DNA from 2 places in the Paenibacillus sp. FSL K6-2859 genome. Region 1 is predicted to be linked to the other one. Evidence: predicted binding sites of a transcription regulator. Region 1 holds the regulator's gene; the other holds the start of a gene.
What was found. Region 1 encodes LexA, which represses DNA repair genes until DNA is damaged. Its sites were predicted from a motif close to CGAACATATGTTCG; they were not measured.

Region 1 (7,935 bases):
AGCAGTTGTTTTACTGTTTTGTTGTCTTTTAGATACCTTTGAAAGGGTTAGTGCGTTAACGACAATCTCTGAACCCAATACATTTTCGAAGGAGTATAGCTTTGCTATAGCCCTTTTTCTTGTTTTCGGATCGCTGGTGCCTATAGCTATTTTTTTATAAGATTCGTTAAGCGCGATCAAGTGAGATTGATTGGGGGGAATGAATGTTTTGGTGAATATGATGTTAAAAGAGGAGATTGCGTTTAAGAGCTTAGACAGTTCAGAAGAAGTAGATAGTTTTTTCAATTCTAGAATACCGGCACTTAGCATTAAGACTACCCCTAAAATGCCAAACATGTACATCAAAAAAATCAGCATCTAACCACACCTCCAATGATCTCAGTAGAGCAAGGTTTATTGCTTATTGAAAGATATGCTTGAATCCTCTCTACTAGTATCTGTTATAATCGAAAATCGTGGGAATTTAGGAAACGACTACTGATTAGAAAAAGAGAAAGCACCCAGAGTTCTGCCGATTTTGCAAACTGAATGCAAAATTGGGGCAACTGCTGAGTGCTTTGTTGAGAGCTTTTTAAAATAAATATGTCTAAATCATAAGAAATTGAAGGCTGTGATTTGATCGGTATAAACAATTAGCTGTTTGTATTCGATCGGAGATTCATAGCTAGCATAGGGTCTAACAGAAACATCATTAAGGACTACAAAGTTATAACTGAAATTTTTATCGGGATGTTCCGCACCTAAATAAGATATGTATTCATCTACAATGACATCATCCATTAGAGATTTTAAGTCAAAAACATCCTCTTTATTGGAGGTAGAAGGGGAGATGGTCCCTTGAATACTGCCAAATGAGGTGAGTAGATTTACTTTTTTTCCACTAGCTTGATCGTTATTTAACAATAAGCCAGAGAGTTTAACAAGTGCATCGACTTTAAAATCGACGAGGGTTCTAATTTTTGAGTTGTTCAAAACGAAACACTTCCTTTCAATTTGAAATCCTGTTAACATTATTCGACATATAACCACATAATTCCTATTAGGTCATCAAAAATACATAAATACAAACACGCCCCCTCCGTTAAGCAAGGAGTGAGGCGTGTTTATCTATGGATAGATTTAATTTCTGATCGTTACTAGTGTTCCAATTGGAACAATCGCAGCTAGTGCTAACACATCCTCATTGTACATACGAATACAACCATGGGATACTTCGTGCCCTATGGATGAGGGATCATTATTTCCGTGTATCCCATAGTGAGGCTTAGATAGTCCCATCCAAAAGACCCCAAATGGACCGCCTGGATCGGGTTGTTTATTAATGATTGTGAATTCACCGAGTGGTGATTGAGTTAACATTTTACCGATTCCGACTGGGAAGCCCCTGATCACAATGTCGTTATCAAGAAGATAAAGCATACGCTGCGTCAGATCAACTATAATCCGGTAATTTGGCATTGTGCACACTCCTTTCTAATTAAGATATGAGCAGGATGCCTAAACGGTTATTCTTAAAAATGGTCATTTTAGCCTACGGGAACATATGTTCCGGATGGGAGTTAAGCTAAATGCATAGAAAAAAAGGCTGCTCCGCATTCGCGGAACAGCCTTTTTGGTAGGAGTGCATACTTAGTGGATATCTCGAAATAATCCGATAACTCTGCCGAGAATGGTCACGCGATTAAGGCGAAGAGGCTCGTACGCCGGATTCTCCGGCTGAAGACGTATATGATCACGTTCTTTATAAAAAGTCTTAACGGTTGCTTCATCTTCTTCGGTCATAGCTACAACGATATCTCCGTTATCAGCCGTTTGTTGTTGACGAACAATAACATAGTCGCCATTCATAATCCCAGCTTCGACCATACTGTCACCTTGAACCGATAACATAAATACTTTGTTATCTCCAACATAGTGTGTTGGAAGGGGAAAGTAGTCTTCAATATTCTCAGTAGCAGTGATAGGAACCCCGGCGGTAACCTTACCTACGACAGGAATTCGAGCGACGGTTTGTGCGAAATGGTGCACATTCTCAGAATCCTCTTGGCCAAGCAATTCTATCGCACGAGGCTTCGTTGGATCTCGACGGATAAGTCCCTTCTTCTCTAGCCGATCCAAATGACCGTGAACTGTGGAGCTGGAAGCAAGACCAACAGCTTCTCCAATCTCCCGGACGGAAGGAGGATAACCCTTGCTGCGGACTTCGCTACGTATAAATTCCAGGATCGCCAGCTGGCGACTTGAAATCTTTGACATTGGAATCAACCCCATATAGTAATGTTTGGGAAAATTATAACATAGAACTACCGTTCGCACAAACATAAGTTCTAACTATTATAAATATTAATTCGATAGAGTTAATAAATGGTAGTCTTGTATTGATTACATTTCCTTCATCTAAATGGTAAGAGCAGGTTCTTAGATGAATAATATGGTAAATATTGACCTCTGAAAAAAAGAGAACAATTGTTCTAAAATAGTATTGAACAAAACACATGTTCGTGTTATTATGATTTTGGAAGTGAGAACAAGTGTTTGGAGGATGATATTCATGTTAAAATACAGTACATACCGTAGCATCTACGATAAAGCCCCAGTGGTTGAATCTTTAGGACATAATCCTATTACCCGTTATTCAGCTCAGATTAAAGAAATCACAGAGTTTTTGCTTGAAGGCTTGATGCGTTTGTTCCGTAGAGATTTTGTTATTAAGCTGACATTGATCATTGTGCTCGTACTATCAGGACTTACAGTAGTGGGTAATGTATTTGCAGGATCTACTACTTTAATGAAGGATGAGAAGCGCGTAGTGGTTGAACGTGGAGATACACTTTGGAGTATTGCTCTTGAGAATAAACCTTCTGATATGAAGACGGCTGTATATATAGAAGGAATTAAAAAATCCAATGGCATAAAAGGTAGTCAGATTAATGCTGGAGATATTCTCTCTTTACCTATTTATTAATATTCTAAGAACATATTAAGAGGACATGAAGAGCTTGCAGGGAGTAAACCTTGACAAGCTCTTTTTCTCATGGCAGAGTTAGAATTAATTTATAAGGGGAGGGAAAGTTTTGAATATTGATGAGTTGGTCGCGCGTATTAACGAATTGGCACGCAAACAGAAGAGCGTAGGCCTTAATCAAGAGGAAACGGCGGAACGCGCCAAGCTTCGGGAAATTTATTTGGGGAATATCCGCAATAACTTTCGAGCACAATTGAATACGATTGAATTGGTTGATAATGATGAGCATGAACAAGGTAACAAGGGGCTTAAGCATTAACACCCTGTTCCTTTTCATAGATATTTCTGGATGACTAGGGGGAACGCATATGGCCCGTTCTTGGGAAAGAATGGTTCAACGCAACACGCAGCAAATCAACAAGCAAAGAAAGAAACAGGGGAAGGAAACGATTTACGCATCTAAATCTAAATCTCCTGGGAAGAACACCGAAACCTTTAAAGGCCGTAACATTGCATTTCCAGTAGTGTTATTAGTGCTAGGTACTATGTTTTGGATGATTGGTTCAGTGGACCAAGCCAAAGGTAATGGTATGCTTATGAACTGGTTAGGAGTCGTTTTGTACTACTTACTAGCAGCACTTCTGTTCTTCCGACGTCCGTACTTGAAGGTAGAGAATGCTAGACTATCTACTATAAAATTCAATCGCGAACGCTATCTGCCAGCTTCTGATATTGAGAAAATCATCCTCTCGCGTGGAGCAGTTGTCATTAAGCATAAAGGCAAACGCACGAAATGGATTTTTACCAGACTTATGAATCGTTATGATACAACTGCGATGGGGACTAGACTGGAAGCATTCGCAAAAGCTCACCAAATTGAAGTAATTCACGAATAGAAATTAACCAGCCATGGGAGAGGGAGACCTGTAATGCCAATTTCCGCCGTACTATTTGACCTTGATGATACACTGCTCTGGGATGATCGGAGCGTCAATGAAGCATTTCGTTCTGCATGTGAAGCCGCTGGGGATACGATTGATCCACAAGAGCTGGAAATTGCGGTGCGTAAAGAAGCCATAGGACTTTATGAATCCTACGAAACGAACCCGTTTACAAAAATGATTGGGATTAATCCGTTTGAAGCACTTTGGGGGAACTTTACTGCAGGTGAACAGCCGGAATTTCGTCAATTGGAGCAGCTTGCACCGGGATATCGTAAAGAGGCATGGCGTCGTGGTCTTGCAGCACTTGGTGTAGAGGACGAAGCTCTTGCTGGGACATTAGCAGCCAAATTCGCAGCAGAGCGTAGAAATCGGCCTTACATTTATGATGAAACGATTCAGGTGCTTGAAGAGCTGCAGGGTAAAGTGAAGCTATTGCTTCTGACCAATGGTTGCCCTGCATTGCAACAAGAAAAACTGGATGGTGTACCCGAAATCGTTCCTTTCTTTGATCACATCGTGATTTCTGGAAGCTTCGGCAAAGGAAAGCCGGATAAGGAAATTTTTCTGCATGCCCTAGAGCTTTTGGATATTTCACCTGAGCAAGGCGTTATGGTCGGAGATAAGCTTACAACGGATATTCGTGGTGGGTTGGCAACAGGTTTGACTACGGTTTGGATTAATAGAAAAGGCAAACAGCCAGATCCGGAAATTCAGCCGGATTATGAAATCAAACATCTTGGAGAGCTTCTATCATTAGTCCAATCTTTATAAAATTGAGCTGAGGCTTTCATTCATTTAAGCTTTAAGAAGGCAGTGAGTTCCTAGTTACTAGGAGACTTGCTGTCTTTTTTATATCTACATCATTTTTAGTATGATAGATGAGATTTACTAGTATATGATCTAAGTCACAAGAGTTTAGCTGAATTGCTGCGAAATACTGAAAAACCAATAATAATGTGTATAATAGATGGAGAATGTATAACATGAATTGGTAGATTCTTAGTATTCAAATCGACTGGGAGGAATCTAAATGAAGATTTCAAGAACAATAGTTCCTTTATTATTAGGCGCAACACTTTTAGTATTGGGAGGATGTTCATCAGACCAATCTAAACATTCTGGCGTACATAATATGAATATGAACATGGACATGTCTATGGAGCCTATTAAGGTTGAGTTACATTGGAGTCCTGAAGAGGTTGTTGTAAATCAGAAGGTGACCTTTGAGGCGGTGGTGACGCAAGACAACAAGGCAGTGGATGATGCGAAAGAGGTTCTGTTCGAAATTGTGAGCAAAGATGATAGTGAACAGAAAATTGAATTTAAAGGGAAGCTAGTCGGTGATGGAATCTATCAAGCAGAAGGAACACTTGCGAAAGAAGGACAATATATTGTTACATCACACGTAACTGCAAGAACTCAGCATTCTATGCCTAATAAAGAACTCTCTGTGAAACCATAATTAAAAGAATAGCATTTCCTGTGATTACAGATAATGCAGAGTGGAAAGGAAGGCTTTTCGAAATTCCTTTATTCTGCTAAACTTACTCTAATGTTTTACTGGGGGGACTATACGTTGGCTAAATATACACTTGAGGAAAGCTTACAACAAAGAATATTAATTCTAGATGGTGCCATGGGCACAATGATCCAACAGGTGCCTTTGACAGGTGAGGATTTTGGTGGGGAAGAATTGGACGGCTGTAATGAAATGCTAGTATTAACCCGTCCAGAAGTCATTCAGACGATTCATGAGCAGTATCTTGAAGCAGGTGCTGATCTCATTGAAACGAACACATTTGGTGCAACGTCTGTTGTACTTGCTGAATATGATATTCCGCAGCGGGCTCGTGAAATTAATCTGGTTGCAGCAAAGCTAGCCCGCAATGCCGTTGATAAATATGATTCACCAGATCGTCCCCGCTATGTCGTAGGTGCGATGGGTCCTACAACAAAGACACTCTCTGTTACAGGGGGCGTCACTTTCCAAGAGCTCGTTGATAGCTACGAGGAACAGGCAGTGGCATTGATTGATGGTCTTGTAGATGCATTATTGCTTGAGACCTCTCAGGATACGCTGAACGTGAAAGCTGGAAGTATAGGTATTCGAAATGCATTTGAGAAGACGGGTATCAAATTGCCAGTGATGATCTCGGGAACAATAGAGCCGATGGGCACCACACTTGCCGGTCAGAACATTGAAGCATTCTATATTTCTTTAGAACATCTGAAGCCTATCTCTATAGGTCTGAACTGTGCGACGGGTCCAGAGTTCATGCGTGATCATATTCGTTCACTTTCTGCAATCTCTTCTGCAGCTGTGAGTTGTTATCCGAACGCTGGACTGCCAGACGAGAATGGGCATTATCATGAATCTCCTGATTCGCTTGCGCGTAAAATTGCTGCGTTTGCAGAAAAGGGATGGCTTAACATTGCTGGGGGTTGCTGCGGAACGACACCGGAACATATCCGTGCTATGTCTGAGGCGCTTTCACAATTCCCTCCACGTCCGCTTGCAGGAAATCATCCACCGGCACTTTCAGGGATTGAACCTATTTATATTGAGAACGACAACCGTCCATACATGGTAGGCGAACGTACGAATGTATTAGGGTCACGCAAGTTTAAACGTCTTATCGTCGAAGGTAAATATGAGGAAGCCTCAGAAATTGCCCGAGCACAGGTGAAGAGCGGTGCGCAAGTGATCGACGTCTGCGTGCAAGATCCGGACCGTGATGAGACTGAAGATATTAAGCTGTTTCTAGAATTGGTTGTAAAAAAGGTTAAAGTTCCTTTGATGATCGATACTACCGACCCTAATGTTATTGATCTGGCATTACAGTACTGTCAAGGTAAGGCGATAATTAACTCTATTAACCTTGAAGATGGTGAAGAAAAATTCGAGCTGGTCACTCCTTTGATTCACAAGTATGGCGCAGCTATTGTTGTGGGTACGATTGATGAGACTGGACAAGCGATCAAGGCTACGGATAAATTGGAAGTTGCTAGACGTTCTTATGACTTACTGGTGAATAAGTACGGTTTAGCGGCAGAAGATATTATATTTGATACGCTTGTGTTCCCTGTAGGCACCGGGGATGAACAATATATCGGCTCGGCCAAAGAAACAATAGATGGCATTCGTTTGATCAAAGAAGCTCTTCCAGGTGTTCATACGATCTTGGGGATCAGTAACGTTTCCTTTGGGTTACCGGAAGCTGGACGTGAAGTGCTGAACTCAGTATTCCTCTATGAGTGTACTAAGGCTGGCTTGGACTATGCGATCGTAAATACCGAGAAGGTAGAACGTTATGCTTCTATTCCTGCTGAAGACCGTCGTCTTGCTGAGGAGTTAATTTATAATACGAATGACGACACGCTTGCTGCTTTTGTTGCCGCCTTCCGTGGGAAGAAGATTGAGAAAAAAGAAAAGATTTCTAACCTGTCCCTAGAAGAGCGCCTGGCTTCTTACGTGGTTGAAGGCACGAAAGAAGGGCTCATTCCGGATCTGAATGAGGCGCTTACCAAATCAGGACCTTTGGAGATTATCAATGGTCCGTTAATGGCAGGGATGTCAGAGGTTGGACGATTGTTTAATAACAATGAATTGATCGTTGCCGAAGTGCTGCAAAGCGCTGAAGTAATGAAGGCTTCTGTTGGTCATTTGGAGCAGTTTATGAAGAAGGATGAGACATCGGTAAAAGGTAAAATCATGCTGGCAACCGTAAAAGGTGACGTACATGATATTGGTAAGAATTTGGTGGAGATCATCTTATCGAATAATGGTTATCAGATCATTAATTTGGGTATAAAAGTACCACCTGAGACCATTATCGAAGCGTTTCGTCGAGAAAAAGCTGATGCGATCGGATTGTCTGGACTGCTCGTAAAATCGGCACAGCAAATGGTGCTGACTGCACAAGACTTACGGACGGCAGGGATTGATGTGCCGATTATGGTGGGCGGTGCTGCTCTGACTCGTAAGTTCACCAAAACACGGATACGCCCTGAGTATGATGGTTTAGT
Region 2 (7,935 bases), 390 kb from region 1:
TAATCAAAAACTTTGACACCTGGAAGAAATTCCTGGGAAAACGAGTTGTACAGGCGGAGAAACTTGGGATGAGCGAAGACACAATCTCAAAGCTGGCTTTTGAAATTGGGGAATTCCTCGATGAAAAAGTGGATCCAGCAAACACTCAAAACCGTGCAATCAAAGAGCTATGGGACGTCGGCAACGATGAAGAAAAGCAGACGATTGCTAAACTCATGGTCAAGTTGGCGAAAAATCACGCCTAAGCTTGCGGAAAAGCTCCCCTTGTGGGAGCTTTTCTGCAATTATTACAGGACTGACCTTGCCTTTCATTTTTATTTTATATATCATTAACATGACCCGTGTTTCAGACCGCTTTGTCTGAACGGCATTTTTTTGATGTATATCAAAGTGCGGGAAAAGGAATCTATGAGGTGTACAAGTGGAATATAAACAATGGTATATGGAATACAAGATTCACAAGAACAGACCCGGTCTGCTTGGTGATATCGCTTCAATGTTAGGGATGCTAGAAGTCAACATTCTGACGATTAATGGCGTTGAAGGAAAGACTCGCGGAATGTTGCTGGAGACCAATGACGATGACAAAATAATGCTAATGGGCGAAATGCTCAAGAAAGTTGATAATATTACAGTTTCAGCTCTGCGGTCTCCAAGACTCGTAGACAAGCTGGCTGTGCGCCATGGGCGATATATTGAACGGGATTCAGATGATCGGAAGACGTTTCGTTTCACCCGGGATGAGCTTGGACTATTGGTCGATTTTCTCGGGGAACTGTTTAAAAAAGATGGAAATCAGGTAATAGGACTTCGAGGTATGCCCCGTGTAGGAAAGACGGAATCAATCATTGCTGGCAGTGTCTGCGCGATGAAGCGTTGGACATTTGTCTCTTCGACACTTTTACGTCAGACGGTGCGAAGTCAATTAGCAGAAGATGAGATGAACCCGCATAATGTATTTATTATTGATGGTATTGTTAGTACGATCCGCTCTAATGAGAAGCATTATAATTTATTACAAAATGTTATGAGTATGCCAAGCACGAAAGTGATCGAGCATCCAGATATTTTTGTGCGGGAATCTGAGTATACCTTTGATGATTTTGATATTATTATCGAGCTTCGCAATAATCCAAATGAAGAAATATTGTACGAGTCGTTCACGACTAGCTACAGTGATGATTTATAGAACACCAATGATATTCATTGAAATTTACAGGAGGTGATGGTATGTCGGAACTGGGCCGGCAATTGAAAGAGGCGCGTCTGCAAAAAGGGATGAGTCTTGACGATGTCCAGGAAGTAACGAAAATTCGCAAAAAGTATTTGGAAGCCATCGAGTCTGGAGATTATAAGGTGCTTCCAGGAAGTTTTTATGTTAGGGCGTTTATCAAAACGTACGCAGAGGCAGTAGGGATGAGCCCTGACGAACTGCTTGAGGAGCATGGGAATGTACCAGCCCCTCCCGAAGACACAGCCATGGAAACGGTGATTCAAAAACGGAGCCGTAGACCAGAAACAGAACGGAATGCAAAATGGCTGCCAACAGTGTTAATGTGGACATTTCCAATATTGATTATTGTTGTGATTTACATTTATGCTTCTAGCTTGAACAAACCGGACCCTGCTCAGATTGATCAGACAAATCTGACGAACGAACAGCAGGATCCTACGACAGCCCAAACATCTCCACCGGCTTCAGGAGGAGGCGTTGTGGCGCCAACTTCTTCGGCAGGAACAGAAGCAACAACGGAACCTACTGCAGAGCCTACTGCAGAGCCTACGCCAGTACCAACACCTACACCTTCCCCGCAATCCATTACAGTTACACCGGATGGGAAAGCAGGGAAAACAACAAAATTCAAGGTTTCAGCTCCGGCTGGAAGTGAAGTGAAGGTTGAAATTTCTGCTACTGGAGTAAGCTGGCTTGAGGTGTATAAAGGTGAGAACTCTAAAGGTGAAAAACTTTCATTTGGAAACACAGCGGCTGGAAATCGTATGAGCTTTGTGCTTGGAAGTGAAGGAATGTATATTAAATCTGGTTATTCACCAGCTACTGAGATTACTGTCAATGGACAAGTAATTACAGATGAAAAGACATCATCTCGTCTGCTACTTAATCTGGATGATGGTACTGGAAGTGAAACGACCCAGAATGAAGGTACCACCGATACTACCGACCAGACTAATGAAACAGGCCAATAAGAAAAATGATGCATAGACTTTGGCTTTGCGGGGAACATAAGAGTGTTTCCAGTTTCTTAGCCAAAGTGGGGTGTGCGTTCATGATTGTTAGCTGGATTGTAGCTGGACTTGGGGTTATTGTCAGTCTTATCGGATACTATATGACACCAAGTGCTTGGGGTTATGGAATTCTCGGGTTCGGTCTTGCACATATTGTGCTTGGAATTCTGGATATGTTTCGGAGCCCGCTTCGAAGCAGATAGAGAATTTAGAATGTGCGTCTCCAAGGGATATCTTCCATTGGAGACCTATTTCTACCTGAAACACAACTCATTTCGAAGGAAAAGCTCCACTATGTGGGGCTGTTTTCTGTGTCGGGTGAGGTACATATTATCCAATATTAGACTTAAGGGTATCATTCTTTTATAATAGTAGCAGACTAAAAAGTACAAAGGACGTGTAGTTATGAGTTCAGAAAGTTCATTTGATATCGTATCTAAAATGGATATGCAGGAATTAACCAATGCGATCCACCAAACAGAGAAAGAAATTGACAACCGCTTTGACTTTAAGAATAGCAAGAGTAGTCTGAAGCTGGAGAAAGACGCACTTATTATCGCCTCTGAGGACGAATATAAGTTAAACGCTGTTATTGATATTTTACAATCGAAGATGGTGAAGAGAGGCATCACGCTGAAGAACTTGGATTTCGGCAAAGTAGAGCCTGCTTCCCTGGGAAGTGTTCGTCAGCGCTTAGGTCTTAAGCAAGGGATTGATCAGGAGAACGCGAAAAAGATTAATATCCTGATTCGTGACTCGAAATTGAAGGTGAAGAGCCAGATCCAAGGAGATCAGATCCGTGTAACCGGTAAGAACCGTGATGATTTGCAGCAAATTATCCAGATCTTGCGTAAAGCCGATTTGCCACTAGATTTGCAATTCATGAACATGAAATAGAAATTGGTACCCCGCAGTGCACTTCAGCACCATATGCGGGGTGCTTTGTATTTTTTTTGACACCTATTTATAGCTATAATATACTTGCTTAAGTAGAAAAAGATGAGCCTGATCCAGGCAATTTGTATGAACGATTTAGGGGAGGAACTTCAGTGAATTTACCCAACCGCATCACGCTATCACGTATTTGCCTAATCCCGATTATGATGTTCTTTTTGCTGGTGGATTTCAGCTTTTATCCAGAACCGATACATTGGGGCTCTTTTCAGCTATCTGTTAATCATTTGGTAGCAGCTGTAATCTTTTTGCTTGCTGCGAGTACAGATGGAATAGACGGCTACATAGCTAGGAAATATAATATGGTCACCAATCTCGGTAAGCTCCTTGATCCGTTAGCGGACAAGCTGTTAGTTTCCGCAGTTCTGATTTCACTTGTGGAATTGGGCAGATGTGATTCATGGATCGCAATTGTTATCATTAGTCGTGAGTTCGCAGTAACCGGGCTTCGCCAGATAGCATTGTTAGAAGGAAAAGTGGTTGCCGCCAGCAAATGGGGTAAGATAAAGACGGTTGTACAAATTGTAGCGATCTCACTGCTGTTGTTGAATAATTTCCCATTTCAATTCGTCAGCATTCCTGTAGACGATATTGCCATCTGGGCTGCAGCCTTGATCACTATCTACTCTGGAATTGATTATTTTGTGAAGAATAAGGAGCTATTACAGCTGCATAATGCTTAAGCATTATAGGCAGCTACATATAGGAGAGGTAATAGGTAAAGCACCTATTACCTTTTTTAAACCCTAAAAGCAGTGTATCTACATTATAACGAGGAGGCGAAAGCCAAGTATGAAAGCGGAGATTATTGCAGTAGGCACAGAGCTTTTGCTCGGTCAAATCGTAAATAGTAATGCCCAGTTTTTGTCTATTGAGCTAGCTGCTATTGGGATTGATGTATATTTTCAAACCGTAGTTGGGGATAACAGCAGCCGTCTGCAACAAGCCATTGAGATCGCTCAAAGCAGAGCGGATGTTATCATATTTACCGGTGGTATCGGTCCTACAGAAGATGATCTAACGAAGGACGCGCTGGCTGCTTCCTTAGGCCGCACACTTCATATAGATCGCTTGGCAATGGATCATGTACAACGTTTCTTTGATGATCGCAAGATCGTAATGACGGAGAATAATCGTAAACAGGCACTTATAATTGAAGGAACCACACCTTTGCCAAATGAGATTGGTCTTGCTGTTGGCATTGCTTTTGAGCATGAAAAGAAATATTATATTGTGCTTCCGGGTCCGCCTCGTGAGATGAAGCCGATGTTCGTAGATAAAGCTGTACCGTGGCTCCAGCAGCACGCTCTGACGACAGAAATGCCACTTTATTCTAAAATGCTTAAATTTGCCGGTATCGGAGAATCACTGCTTGAGGATAAGCTAATTGATCTTATTCACAGCCAGACAGACCCAACCATAGCTCCTTACGCTAAAGAGGGAGAGGTAACCGTTCGTATTTCGACAAAGGCGCCTTCCGAGCATGAAGCTTACAAGAAGCTGGAGATTCTGGAGAAACAGATCAAAGAGATTTTGCCAGAACATTTATATGCAAATATTGATGTGCCGCTGGAGCAATTGATTGTGGATTGGATGGCGGATGCAGGTCTGACTTTAAGTGCGGCAGAGAGTTGCACTGGAGGCTTGCTGATGGAGAGTATAACTAACATTCCCGGCAGTGCTTCGATGTTTGCGGGAGGAATCGTCTGTTATTCCAACGACCTGAAGAAAAAACTTCTAAATGTGCCGAGTGCATATTTGGAGGGGCCAGATGCTCCAGGGGCAGTTAGTCGTGAAGTTGCCGAGGTGTTAGCTGATCAGGTGAGAATGATCGCGGATAGTGATTTCGGTTTATCTGTAACGGGTGTAGCAGGACCAGGCTATTCTGAACGTAAGCCAGTTGGACTTGTATTTATTGGTTTAGCTGAACGCGGGCGTAAGACAGAAGTGTATGAGCTTAATCTTAAAGGTACACGTGAAAATATACGACTGCGTACTGTTAAAGCTCTGTTGTATCGTCTATGGCGCAGACTTGAGGAACGGAAGGTGGAGACACCGCTAGAAGGCTCAGACTTGTAATGGGAGATTAGCCCAGTTATAATTGAGACATACGGAAGAACCGTGGCACTGAGATTTCTTTGCTGCGGTTTTTTGTATATCTGCGGAGATTTTGATCGCTGTTTTGGTTTTGATCATAAGTCGTTGATGTCCGGTGAAGTAGAAAAATCAGTTAACTTCTATGTCCGGAGGGAGGCTTACAATAAAAGGGATAATTAACGCTTGAGACAAAAAAAACGAATGTATGTTCGAAAAAAAGCTTGGCAAGACCTCAAAAACACGTTATTATATTATTATAAACAGTGAAGGAAGTGGTCTGATTGTCAGATCGTCGTGCAGCGCTTGATATGGCGCTTCGTCAAATAGAAAAACAATTTGGTAAAGGTTCGATCATGAAACTGGGAGAATCCACTCATATGCAAGTGGAAGTTGTACCTAGCGGATCTTTGGCACTTGATATTGCGTTAGGTATAGGCGGACTTCCAAAGGGACGTATCATTGAAATATACGGACCTGAATCCTCCGGTAAAACAACTGTTGCTCTTCATGCTATTGCAGAAGTGCAAAAACAAGGAGGACAAGCTGCATTTATCGATGCTGAGCATGCGCTCGATCCGAAGTATGCACGTAACTTGGGCGTAAACATTGATGAATTGTTGTTATCTCAGCCAGATACGGGTGAACAGGCACTTGAGATTGCTGAAGCACTTGTACGAAGTGGTGCAGTAGACATTATTGTCGTTGACTCCGTAGCTGCATTGGTTCCTAAAGCGGAAATCGAAGGTGATATGGGTGACTCTCACGTCGGTCTACAGGCTCGTTTGATGTCTCAAGCGCTTCGGAAGCTATCTGGTGCCATTAGTAAATCGAATACAATTGCTATCTTTATTAACCAGCTTCGTGAGAAAATTGGTGTTATGTTCGGTAATCCTGAGACAACCCCGGGTGGTCGGGCGTTGAAATTCTACTCTTCCGTACGGTTGGATGTTCGTCGCGTCGAAAGTATTAAGATGGGTAACGACGTTGTAGGTAACCGCACCAAGATCAAGATTGTGAAGAATAAGGTAGCACCTCCATTTAAACAAGCTGATGTTGATATCATGTATGGTGAAGGGATTTCCAGAGAAGGAAGTCTTGTAGACATCGGTACTGAAATGGACATCGTGAATAAGAGTGGTGCATGGTATTCCTATGAGGGTGAGCGTCTCGGCCAAGGACGTGAGAATGCCAAACAGTTCTTGAAAGAACATCAAGATATTGCACTCATCATTGAGAATAAGATCCGTGAAGCAAGTAATCTGTCCACTATTGTTGCTGCACCAAATGAAGCGGAAATCATTGCAGAGCAAGAGGAAGAAGAGAAGCTACTTCTCGAAATCGAACAATAGAATTTATTAAGGAATAGGACGCCCTGTGATTCATTGTTGCAGGGTGTCTTTTCTTAACAGTATAAAAAATATATATTTGGGGTCCCCAAAAGTACCTGAGTACGCATCGAATTTAAGCGACACTTTGTGGGGATATTTTATTGCTATGAGGTGACAAGTAACTATGGTAATACAGCTGGATATGGATTTTGAATCGGATGAGCAGGACGTACAGGTCCTATCTGATTTTCCTGATGGAGAACTTTTAGAAATTACTAAGGTAGAACGTCAGAAGAAATCGGACCACCGCTATATCATACATTTCGGAGCCTATAATATGACTGTACACGAAGACGTCATGATTAAATATCGGATGATTACTGGAAATTCTTTTATGAAAGCCGATTTGGAGGAAATTGTTGTTGCTGATGAGCGACAGCGAGCTTATGTAGAAGGACTTCGTTATCTAGAACGGAAGCCACGAACCGCTATGGAAATGACTCGCCGTTTACGGCAGAAGGAAATAGGGGAGACTATTATTGCGGAAGTGGTGCAACGGCTGCAGCAAGAAAGATTTCTTGATGACCCCTTGTATGCAAAGCAATGGGCGGAGCAACGCATTACGAACCAGCGAAAGGGGAAAATGTGGATTCGCCAAGAGCTACGTGAGAAAGGAATCGACAAAACCTTGATTTCGGAAGCACTAGAGAATGTCAGTCCTGAACAAGAACTAGAGAGTGCACTTCAGATTGGTCGTAAGAAATGGAATCTTATTCGTGGTGAAGCCACAGATAAGCGCAGAAAGACTGGAGCCTTCTTAATGCGGCGTGGATTCTCGGGTGATATGGTGCGACAAGTGATTAATACTTTACTTGAAGAAGACAATTATGAGGGTGAAGATGAGGAATTTTACTAGACTCACTGATTCTCTTGACATTAATGCGCATATCGACTCTCTTGACAATGTCTTTTTATAAATAATAAAATATAACATGAATCGGCATAAAGTAAGAATCCTTTTTCCTTCCCAAAAAGGGGACTTTTTAAAACGGTTCGCGTACAACTCATATGAAATGTAATCGCCGGATAAGGCGGGCAGTGTGCATGTGCAGCATGTGCAGTATGGCAATCGGTTATTTACCGGTTTTTTGTATGGTGATGAACGGATAGTTTAACAACTGCACAATTCCCAGGGATATACCTTGGAGAGGAACCAACGAGGAGGTGAACAGATGCAAGCATGGATCTGGGTCATTATCGTTCTCGTTGTAGCTGCATTATTCTTTGGGTTCGGTTATTTTATTCGTAAATC

Region 2: the regulator LexA is predicted to act here: its motif matches at 5,494-5,507, upstream of recA (recombinase RecA).

What each region holds. Positions count from the first base shown of each region.
Region 1 covers NZ_JBBOYU010000001.1:3,822,582-3,830,516, reverse strand. Annotated here, with positions in the region: gene MHB64_RS16930 (hypothetical protein) at 1-357, opposite strand, end outside; gene MHB64_RS16925 (hypothetical protein) at 592-972, opposite strand; gene MHB64_RS16920 (L,D-transpeptidase) at 1,120-1,458, opposite strand; gene lexA (transcriptional repressor LexA) at 1,630-2,256, opposite strand; gene MHB64_RS16910 (LysM peptidoglycan-binding domain-containing protein) at 2,552-2,965, shown strand; gene MHB64_RS16905 (DUF896 domain-containing protein) at 3,075-3,284, shown strand; gene MHB64_RS16900 (hypothetical protein) at 3,334-3,861, shown strand; gene MHB64_RS16895 (HAD family hydrolase) at 3,895-4,680, shown strand; gene MHB64_RS16890 (FixH family protein) at 4,940-5,371, shown strand; gene metH (methionine synthase) at 5,546-7,935, shown strand, end outside.
Region 2 covers NZ_JBBOYU010000001.1:4,217,095-4,225,029, reverse strand. Annotated here, with positions in the region: gene MHB64_RS18840 (DUF3243 domain-containing protein) at 1-245, shown strand, start outside; gene MHB64_RS18835 (DUF3388 domain-containing protein) at 422-1,189, shown strand; gene MHB64_RS18830 (RodZ domain-containing protein) at 1,231-2,205, shown strand; gene MHB64_RS18825 (hypothetical protein) at 2,286-2,447, shown strand; gene MHB64_RS18820 (YajQ family cyclic di-GMP-binding protein) at 2,650-3,141, shown strand; gene pgsA (CDP-diacylglycerol--glycerol-3-phosphate 3-phosphatidyltransferase) at 3,294-3,881, shown strand; gene MHB64_RS18810 (competence/damage-inducible protein A) at 3,991-5,277, shown strand; gene recA (recombinase RecA) at 5,577-6,644, shown strand; gene MHB64_RS18800 (regulatory protein RecX) at 6,808-7,539, shown strand; gene rny (ribonuclease Y) at 7,856-7,935, shown strand, end outside.